3 regions of the Clostridium sp. DL1XJH146 genome follow, and region 3 is predicted to be linked to each of the others. Evidence: riboswitches for the same ligand, from Rfam matches in the RefSeq annotation. Region 3 holds a riboswitch; each other region holds the start of a gene.
The links. A riboswitch is a leader RNA that binds a small molecule or an ion and turns the genes downstream of it on or off. The one in region 3 is predicted to bind molybdenum cofactor.

Region 1: it holds a riboswitch for molybdenum cofactor, as region 3 does, so the genes downstream of both, ACVHXK_RS12705 (4Fe-4S dicluster domain-containing protein) here and ACVHXK_RS08660 (aldehyde ferredoxin oxidoreductase N-terminal domain-containing protein) in region 3, are expected to answer to the same signal.
Region 2: it holds a riboswitch for molybdenum cofactor, as region 3 does, so the genes downstream of both, ACVHXK_RS02120 (FMN-binding protein) here and ACVHXK_RS08660 (aldehyde ferredoxin oxidoreductase N-terminal domain-containing protein) in region 3, are expected to answer to the same signal.

The regions. Positions count from the first base shown of each region.
Region 1 covers NZ_JBTVVN010000026.1:38,673-41,915, forward strand. Annotated here, with positions in the region: gene ACVHXK_RS12695 (MoaD/ThiS family protein) at 45-269, shown strand; gene ACVHXK_RS12700 (HesA/MoeB/ThiF family protein) at 273-962, shown strand; molybdenum cofactor riboswitch at 1,294-1,404, shown strand; gene ACVHXK_RS12705 (4Fe-4S dicluster domain-containing protein) at 1,440-1,952, shown strand; gene ACVHXK_RS12710 (aldehyde ferredoxin oxidoreductase family protein) at 1,952-3,243, shown strand, end outside.
Region 2 covers NZ_JBTVVN010000002.1:124,708-127,950, reverse strand. Annotated here, with positions in the region: gene ACVHXK_RS02130 (mandelate racemase/muconate lactonizing enzyme family protein) at 1-288, shown strand, start outside; gene kduD (2-dehydro-3-deoxy-D-gluconate 5-dehydrogenase KduD) at 392-1,153, shown strand; molybdenum cofactor riboswitch at 1,459-1,576, shown strand; gene ACVHXK_RS02120 (FMN-binding protein) at 1,624-2,115, shown strand; gene ACVHXK_RS02115 (molybdopterin-dependent oxidoreductase) at 2,112-3,243, shown strand, end outside.
Region 3 covers NZ_JBTVVN010000014.1:27,249-30,491, forward strand. Annotated here, with positions in the region: gene ACVHXK_RS08640 (methyl-accepting chemotaxis protein) at 1-21, shown strand, start outside; partial or broken gene ACVHXK_RS08645 (hypothetical protein) at 242-355, opposite strand; gene ACVHXK_RS08650 (FIST N-terminal domain-containing protein) at 521-859, opposite strand; gene ACVHXK_RS08655 (aldehyde ferredoxin oxidoreductase C-terminal domain-containing protein) at 838-1,248, opposite strand; gene ACVHXK_RS08660 (aldehyde ferredoxin oxidoreductase N-terminal domain-containing protein) at 1,260-1,499, opposite strand; molybdenum cofactor riboswitch at 1,546-1,663, opposite strand; gene ACVHXK_RS08665 (hypothetical protein) at 1,845-2,108, opposite strand; gene ACVHXK_RS08670 (hypothetical protein) at 2,359-2,595, shown strand; gene ACVHXK_RS08675 (hypothetical protein) at 2,682-2,981, opposite strand; gene ACVHXK_RS08680 (prolipoprotein diacylglyceryl transferase family protein) at 3,201-3,243, opposite strand, start outside.

The DNA.
Region 1 (3,243 bases), on a different contig from region 3:
ATTTATAGGTATTTCATAGAAAAACAAGCACAGGAGGTGATAAATTGGAAGTTGAAGTAAGGCTTTTTGCAACTTTTAGACAGGGAAGAGAGAAAAAGCAGAAAATGGAATTGGAAGAAGGAACAACTGTAAGAGATATTGTATTAAAATTAGAAATTGATGTAGAAGAAGTAGCAATACTTTTAATAAATGGGTTTGATGGAGAACTTGATAGAGAACTTACAGATGGAGATGTGGTAGCTCTATTTCCACCAGTAGGAGGAGGATAGAAAATGCAGAAAAGATATGAAAAGAATATGAGTATGCTAAGTGAAGAAGAAAATAATAAGTTAAAGGATTTTAAGGTATGTGTAATAGGATGCGGTGGACTAGGTGGATATATAATAGAGATGCTAGGAAGGCTTGGCATAGGCCATATTACAGTTGTTGATGGAGACACATTTGATGAAACAAATTTAAATAGACAATTGTTATCAGATGAAAAAGCATTAGGAATGAATAAAGCTAAAAAAGCAGAAGAGAGAATGAAAACTGTGAATTCATCTATAAAACTGATGCCAATTGATAAAATGTTTAATGTTGAAAATGGAGAGGAAATTCTAAAGGGACATGATGTTATTGTAGATGCACTGGATTCCATTGATGCAAGATTATTATTACAAGAACTTTGTGAAAAGCTAGAAATACCTATGGTACATGGAGCTATATCAGGTTGGTATGGACAAGTTACAACTATTCTTCCAGGAGATAGAACATTAAATTTTTTATACAATGGTGAAAAAAATAAGCAAGGAAACAAAGAAAAAGTAGATTTAGGTAATCCATCATTTACTCCTGCACAAATTGCATCAATTCAAGTAAGTGAAGCCTTAAAATTACTTTTAAAAAGAGGCAAATTGCTTAGTAAAAGAATTCTATTTGTAGATTTGCTTGAGCAAGAATTTGACATAATAGATTTATAAATAGGTTGTGAATACTATAACATATTTAAAAACCACAATAAATTTTCTTAATATTAGGAAAATATATTGTGGTTTTTTATTATATTATCAAGATTTATTTCTCTTTTCTAAGAAAATTGGCTCAGAAGAGTTATTATTATACTAAAAATTATAAATAGTTTAATTTTTATCAATAATAGTAAATATTATCAAATGATGATATAATATACCTATAATAAAAGTTAAAAAAACTGAATAAATAAATAAATCAATTTACTAATCATATCTAATTATTTTCAATAATAATATATATTAATCACATATTTTAAATACATATTTATAAAACTTTAGCTAATTGAAATGACTCCGATCTCCATTGACCAAAATTGGCCTTAGAGACGATAGGGTATAAGAAGTAATTTTTATGCCTGCCATTGCGCAAAGGAGCAGTTCGAATAAAAAAAGGAGGTGGAAGCTGGCATCAATAGAGTATCCAAGGTGAAACTCTATAAGTATGGTGACCAGTTGAAAATGGCTAAAGTATTAATGATTTCACCCGAAAAATGTATTAGCTGCAGAACATGTGAGATGGCATGTTCATTTTCAAAAACACAATCGTTTAATCCTCAAAATGCTGCAATAACTGTATATCAGTATGAAAAAGCAGCTATATCAGTACCTATTACGTGTTTGCAATGTGAAGACCCTGCATGTATGAAAGTATGTACATCAGGAGCAATTTACAAAAATGAAGATGGGGTAGTGCTCATTGATGAAAAGAAATGCATAGGTTGTAAACTATGTATAAATGCGTGTCCTTTTGGAAACATGAGTTATAATTTTGAGCTTAAGAAAGTAGTCAAATGCGACTTGTGTGGCGGAGATCCTTATTGCGTTAAATTATGTCCGGCAAATGCGTTAGAATTTAAAGAACCAACTCCTTCAGAGTTAGACAAAAAGAAACTTGTAGCTGATAAGTTTAAAGAATTATTTGAGGAGGGGGATAAATAATGTTTGGATGGTGTGGAAAATTAATTCGTGTAAATTTGGATAATGGTGAAATAAAAACAGAACCGCTAAACATGGAAGATGCAAAATTATATCTTGGAGCTAGAGGACTTGGAACGAAAATAATGGTAAATGAAGTAGACCCAAAAGTAGATGCTTTAGGACATGATAATAAACTAATCTTTTTAACAGGACCACTTACAGGAACATTAGCTTCCTCAGCAGGCAGATACGAAGTAATTGCAAAGGCTCCACTGACAGGAACAATAGGTGCTTCAAATTCAGGCGGATACTTTGGACCTGAATTAAAATTTGCAGGATATGATGGAATTATTTTTGAGGGAATAGCTGAAAAACCTATGTACCTTTATGTAAAGGATAACATTATTGAACTTAGGGGTGCAGAGCATTTATGGGGTAAAACAGTGTATGATACAACGGATGAGTTACTAAAGGAAACAGATAGTAATGCAAAGGTTGCATGTATAGGACCAGCGGGAGAGAAATTGGTATTATATGCAACAGTAATGAATGATAAGCATAGAGCGGCAGGAAGATCGGGTTTAGGTGCCGTAATGGGTTCTAAAAATTTAAAAGCTGTTGTAGTTAAGGGCTCTAAATCAATTAATGTTGCAAATCCTAAAGAATTTATGGAAAAATTCGAGGATGCTAGACAAAAATTAAAAGAAAACCCTGTAACAGGACAAGGACTTAGAACTTATGGAACACAAATACTTGTTAATATTTTAAATGAATCAGGTGCACTTCCAACTAGGAACTGGAGAGATGGAGGAATTTTTGAATTTGCAGATGAGACAGGCGGAGAAGCGATGAACGAAAAACTTCAAGTTAAACCAAAAGGTTGCTTTGCTTGTTCAATAGGATGTGGAAGAATTACTAAAATACCTTCAGGTAAATATAAAGGAATAATGGGAGAAGGACCAGAATATGAAGCTGGTTGGTCACTAGGGGCAGACTGTGGAATAAAAGAAATTGATGCAATATGCGTTGCCAATTTTATATGTAATGAATATGGTATGGACCCTATCACATTAGGTTCAACAATAGCTTGTGCTATGGAATTAGTTGATATGGGATTGATTTCTAGAGAGAAAATTGAACTGGACTTGAAATTTGGAAATCCAGATGTAATTGTAGAAGTGGCAAAAATGACAGCATTAAGAGAAGGCTTTGGGGATGAAATTGCACTAGGTTCCTATAGATTAGCAGAAAAATATGGACATCCTGAATTATCAATGTCTGTTAAAAAACAAGAAATGCCTGCATATGATGG
Region 2 (3,243 bases), on a different contig from region 3:
CCAGATGCATCCAATATAGGTGGAATAACAGGTTGGATGAAAGTAGCCAATATGGCTGAAGGATTTAATATTCCAGTATGCACACATGGGATGCAAGAATTACATGTTAGTTTACTATCAGCAATAACAAATGATAGTTACTTAGAAGTTCACAGTTTTCCAATTGATAAGTATACTACAAGACCTTTAGTACTTGAAAATGGTAGAGCAATATCACCTGATATACCAGGAACAGGAGTAGTATTTGACTGGGAAAAATTAAAATCACATAAAATTGAATTAAACTAGTTGCAATATGAGAGTTATTATAATTTTATTTAGAGTATTATGATATTTAATATATATATACTAAAAATTTAAGGAATTAATTAAAAATTAGGAGGATTTAAAAATGATATTAGATCAATTTAATCTTGAAGGAAAAGTTGCAATTGTAACAGGAGCTAGTACAGGTTTAGGACAAGGAATGACTTTAGGTTTAGTACAAGCAGGAGCAACTGTTGTTGGAGTTGACTATGTAGACATGCCTGACACAGAAGCAAAAGTTAAAGAATTAGGTGGAAAATTCTTAGGAATTAAAGCAAACCTTATGAGCATAGAGCCAATAGCAGGAATTATTGAAAAAACTGTTGAAACTTTTGGTAAACTTGACATATTAGTAAATAACGCTGGTATAATCAGAAGAGAAGATGCTTTAAAATTTAGTGAAAAAGACTGGGATGATGTTATGAACATAAACATTAAAACAGTATTCTTCTTCAGTCAAGCTGCTGCTAATCAATTTGTTAAACAAGGAACTCCAGGAAATATAATCAGTGTTGCATCAATGCTTTCATTCCAAGGTGGAATAAGAGTACCTTCTTATACTGCAAGTAAGAGTGGAGTTATGGGAGTAACTAGATTAATGGCTAACGAATGGGCTAAATATGGTATAAATGTTAATGCTATAGCACCAGGATATATGGCTACAAACAACACTGCTCCATTAAGAGCTGATGCAGAGAGAAGTGCAGCAATCTTAGAAAGAATTCCTGCAGGAAGATGGGGAGAGATTACTGATTTACAAGGCGCTGTTGTATTCTTAGCATCAGATGCTTCTAGATATATTCAAGGATATACTATAGCTGTTGATGGTGGATGGTTAGCAAGATAGTTTCTATTTAAAATTAAGATTATAAATAATGATGTTTTTATAATTAAAAAATTAGTAGGGTGGTGAAATTCACCACTCTATTTTTAACTTTTTGATTTGTAATATTTTAAATGATAATGGGAAATAGTTTCTGTTGTATGGAAAAACTATTATTGTTGATTTTAGTGAAAATCAGGGTTATAATAATTGTATAAGTTTACAATTACCTAAAATTACAATTTCAAAGTAATTTTACTTAAAGGCATAATTTAAAATAGAATAATTCAAAGGAATGATGCCTATTTAAGATTTTAAAATTTAATAAGAATGTTAGCAATCTCTGAGTTATTTAGTCTAAAGATGAGTCTATGATTAAATAACCGATGGGTATTTAGAGAAATTTAAGTGCCTCCCGTTTAGGAAAAGAGAAGGTTTATTTTACGCTCTTTCCTATAAAATATAAGGAAAGATTTTTTTTTTAGGGGGAAAAAATGAAAAGTAAACTAATACCAGTTTTATTGTGTATATTTGTGTTTGCATTATGTGCTATTACTGGATGTAGTCAAGATGAGTATTTAGAAAAATTAAATAGTAGTGGTTATGAAAAATTGACTAGGTTAAAAGAATATGAAACAGATGAAATAGTTAGGGTGTATGAAAATGAAGAAGGAAATATTGTACAAGTAGTTAGGGCTTTAGGCTATGAAGACGACATAGAAATGTTGTTTGAAATCGATGGCAAAGATGTAAGGAATGTTGTCATATTAGAAGAAAATGAAACAGAAGATTATGGTGGTTATGTTAGGGAGGAATGGTTCTTAAAAAGATTCTACCTTCCTATTGAAAATGAAATTGAACTCGTAATAATGGCAAAAAAAGAAGAAAATCAAGTTGTAGCCATTACGGGTGCAACTATAACTTCTGATGCCGTTGTGTACGGTTTGAATTTATGTATAGAAAATTACAGGGGGATTAAAAAATGAAAAAACTTAAAATGAGAGTAGTTGCAATGTTGGTAGTAGCTTTATCAATATTTATGCTAACAGGATGTGGTAGTACTAGTAACAACGCTTCAAATGGTGATGCAAGTGGAAGTTATACTTATGAAGGAAGTTTGAAACTAACAGGATTAGATGAAGATTTTGAAGTAGCTTATAATGATATATACGCTATGGAAACTGTAACTGAGCATATGAAAAACTTAACTTCAGCTGGCGAAACACAAGAGACTGATGTTACAGGAGTAAAATTAGATGATATTTTAGCTTCAAAAGAGATAAGTCAAAAGGATTTTAGTACAATAAGATTAATAGCAGGCGATGGATATTCTATAGATGTTCCAATGGATATTATATCAGAAAAAGATATCGTTTTAGCTTTTGAATTTGATGGAGAAGGACTAGATGAAAAAACACAACCAATAAGAGCGGCAATTAATGATGTGCGTACAATGTATTGGACGTCTAATTTAGTTGAAATCAATTTTGTAAAAGGTGATGGAGCTTCTGTAGAAAATTCTGAAGGTCCTAGTAAAATAGTTTTCTTAGAAACTGCTACAAAAGGTTTAACTGAGGAAGATTATACTTATTATGATAGTGATGATAAAGCAATAAAAGTTGATGATTTATTTAAGGAATACATTCCAGACGCTACTTCAGATGTGAATTTTGTGGCAGCAGATGGATTTGAGAAGAGTGAAAAAATTGATGTATTATTGCAAGGTTATATCAAGACTACAGGTGAAAATGTACCATTATTCTTATCTCCAGACCTTCCAAAGGGTATGCAAGTTAAAGATATACTTGTTTTAACTTGTGATGATACAAGTTTTGTTTCAGCAGCAAAATCACTTGAAAAGTTTACTGCAAGAGATGCAAGAAAGAAAACAGGAGTTGCTTTAGATGAATTAGTTGAAGCTGCTGGTTTGAATGGAGGTTCTTATACAATTACAGCATCTGATGGATATAGCACAGAGGTTACTAGCGAAGATTTACTTAAAGGAATAATTTATGAAGAAGAAGGACAATATTCAGTAAAGTTTACAGAAGATATGCCAAAATCAACTAATATTAAAGATGTACTTAGTATAGAAATAGCTACTGGTTCGGAAG
Region 3 (3,243 bases):
TCAGAATTTGGTAAGTATTAATTACTAAGCAAGAAGAAGTAATTGTATAAAAAAACTCATAAAAATTTTTGTATAAAATGAATAAAAAAACTCCTTCCTATAAATACTTTACATGATATAGTATACAAGAAGGAGTTTTTTTATATGTGAAATTTGTCTAAAAATTTAACTATTTTGAAAAACCTGTAAATGAAAGCATCAATCCACCACATGTGTTTATTCCATCATCTTCATAACCATATTAACCAAAAGTAAATTCAGCTATGAAAGGTACATCACCTGCTGCATTTTTAATTTGTTTTGCAACCTCATCAATTCTATCACCTATTCCAGCACGACGTCCACCACAGTGTACAAGATGAAAAGCACCTGCAGGTACACCTAATTTTTCTTATGTTTCTTCTAAAACACTTTCCGCAGATTCTATGCAGTTTATCTACTTTCTTGCCACTCCATTTCGCATATTTCTTAAGAGCTGGCTCACCATCTGCAAAAGCTCCCCCTTATATGTAAATATCTTCTATTCTCCAGAAATTGAATTATCGTCAGCACTTCCTCCAAAGAATGGTATACAATCAATTACATCAGTAATTCCTTTAAGATAGTATTCTTCTTCTCCTGGGGGTGCAACAATATGAAAATAATCTGGAGAAGTAGTTTTTCCTGCTGATAGTGCTTTTTTTGCAATTTCCTCACCAGTTAAACGAGCTTTTTCTCCTTTTGCTTGTCCTGCTACTCCAACAACCATATCATCATCTGCCATAGCCATAATTCCAACAAAAGTATCACCACCAACAAAACCTTTTGGTATAATTATACCAATAAAGGAGGTATTAATTATTTCAACTGCGCCTCTAATACTTTTTCTAAAGAGCTTCCTATTCCTTCTAACTTAATTAATTTGTCAATTAGATACTGAAGTGTATCATTATCGCTCCATTTAGAAACAATTCCAATTTCTTCTTCACTTAGAAATCCAGCCTCATAACATTTAATTATAAAACCTATAAATGAACCTAAAGAAATAGTATCCACACCAACACGATTAGCTTTATCATTAATTAGTGCAATAGCCATTAAATCATCTATTAATAGTCCAGACCCAATCATTCCAAGAGTTTCATACTCAGGACCATTACCATCTAGAACTGTACCATCAGGTAATGTTATATGGATATGCCTATGACAACCTACAGGACCTATATTTGAAGTATTAATTCTCTTATCCCCTAATTTTTTTTTGATAATGCTCCCAGTTTCTACGGCATCTTTGACCCATTCATTTGATACATCTTTGCATTACCCGGAAAATTTAATGCCTGCATAAATCCTAAAGCAAATATTATCTTATTCTCTGGTGAAAGTGGATCTACTTTTGGCTTAACCTCGTCTAGGATAATTTTAGCTCCCAGAGCTGCTCCGCCCAGCAATAATTTAAGGTATTTTTCATCAATTGAATCTATCGTAAATGTATTATCTGTAAGGTTTATTCTTAGCAGCTTTTTCCAATAACCTTACATAAACTTACCTCCTTTATATTTGATATTAATAATATAATTGTGTCCTTGCCAAATACGGGAGGCATAATAATTTCCATTCATACTCAATGGCACGGTTACCATAAATATATTTTAGGTAATACGGCTCGGACATTCTTACTTTAATATAATTATATAGAAATTATTTTAGTGCTTAACATTAATGTAATCTTTTACTATAGCCATGTCAATTTTCAAGTTCCATATAGTGGATTGTGTGTTTCACCTATTGTAACAAAATAACAAGAAAAAGATAATCTTAAAGAAATACTAACAGATCAAAATGGCCCAAATGAAGATTTGTATTCATACTATTTCTATTTTGTTAGTATGATTTTTATGCTTATCTCTAACAACTTTACTATATTCTTCTATTTGCATTTGTATTTCAATATAACTAGGATTAGATTCAGCTTTTTTTAGTTCTGCTTTTTCCTTTATAATTCGTTCATTTTGTTCTTCTAACCTCTTTGCCTCATTCATATTTTCTTGTATTATATCTATTTTACAACTGTTTAATTTTTCAATTACATTTTTATAAACACCAAGATTATTAATGTCAATTTTCATCCTATATATTCTATTATTATAAATATTTTAAATTTTCAGGCTCATAATTATGGATATTATAACATATATATCCTTTTTAAAATATTATTATCCACTATCTAATCTGCAGTATACAAACATTGTTATATTTGATATGATTTACTCTATATGTTATACTAAAGTATGTTTTTGCATTAAAATTGTACTTATAAAATGTTTGTTTATATTAACATCTAATTATTCATTAAATTTCTGGGGGACTTAGTATATTATGAAACAATTTAAAATTTCTAAACTAATAACTACTTTTATTGGATTTGGACTTGCATTTTACGTTGCAGATAAAATAACCAATTATTTTGATATTGTATATAATGATTTTTTATCATTAAACTATCTTATATATTTGCTAATATCGGTGACAACGCTAGTAACATTTGAATTTATATTTTCTAAAATTAGAGATAAATACAGAAAAATCAAAGACTCTAAACAACAAAAAAAATAGCTTTTTTAGATATTTTTTTGTTGTCTATTAATATTTATAATAAAATTATCAATTATCATATAATAACAATTTGTAGTAAGTATAAACTAGTCATCTTTCTTTGATTTATGCTTACGAGCTAAAGATACACTCCCAAAACCACTTATAATTGCAATGTAAAAACCAAAATCATACCACCAACCTGTATTAGCAACTTCATAAATTCTTATATCTCTACTGAAAAATCCTAAAACAACAGAAATTGGGGCAACCCAACCATGCCAAATCCCCCAAATGAAACCTGCTGGGTTATCAGAAGTACATCTACCATCTCCTGGAACACATCCTGTTAAGGTAAGCGTAACTAATATAAAAATTAAACTTAACAAAAATATTTTCTTTTTCATAATACCTCCTTTATAAATTACCTTCAAAATAATCAAATACATTTATATTTTTAAAATGTATTCTTACAAAGCAATGAAATATCAAACTTCTCATTACCTATTTTATTATTTTATTTTGGGCTTTTATCGTAACCCTTAATAAAATTATTATAAATTATTTACAGTAAAAAACAACATTAATTTAAACCTATCAATACGGTGTAGCTTCAAAAGCGAATACTATACTATATCATTTTTACCACATCTAAGTAATACTACCCCT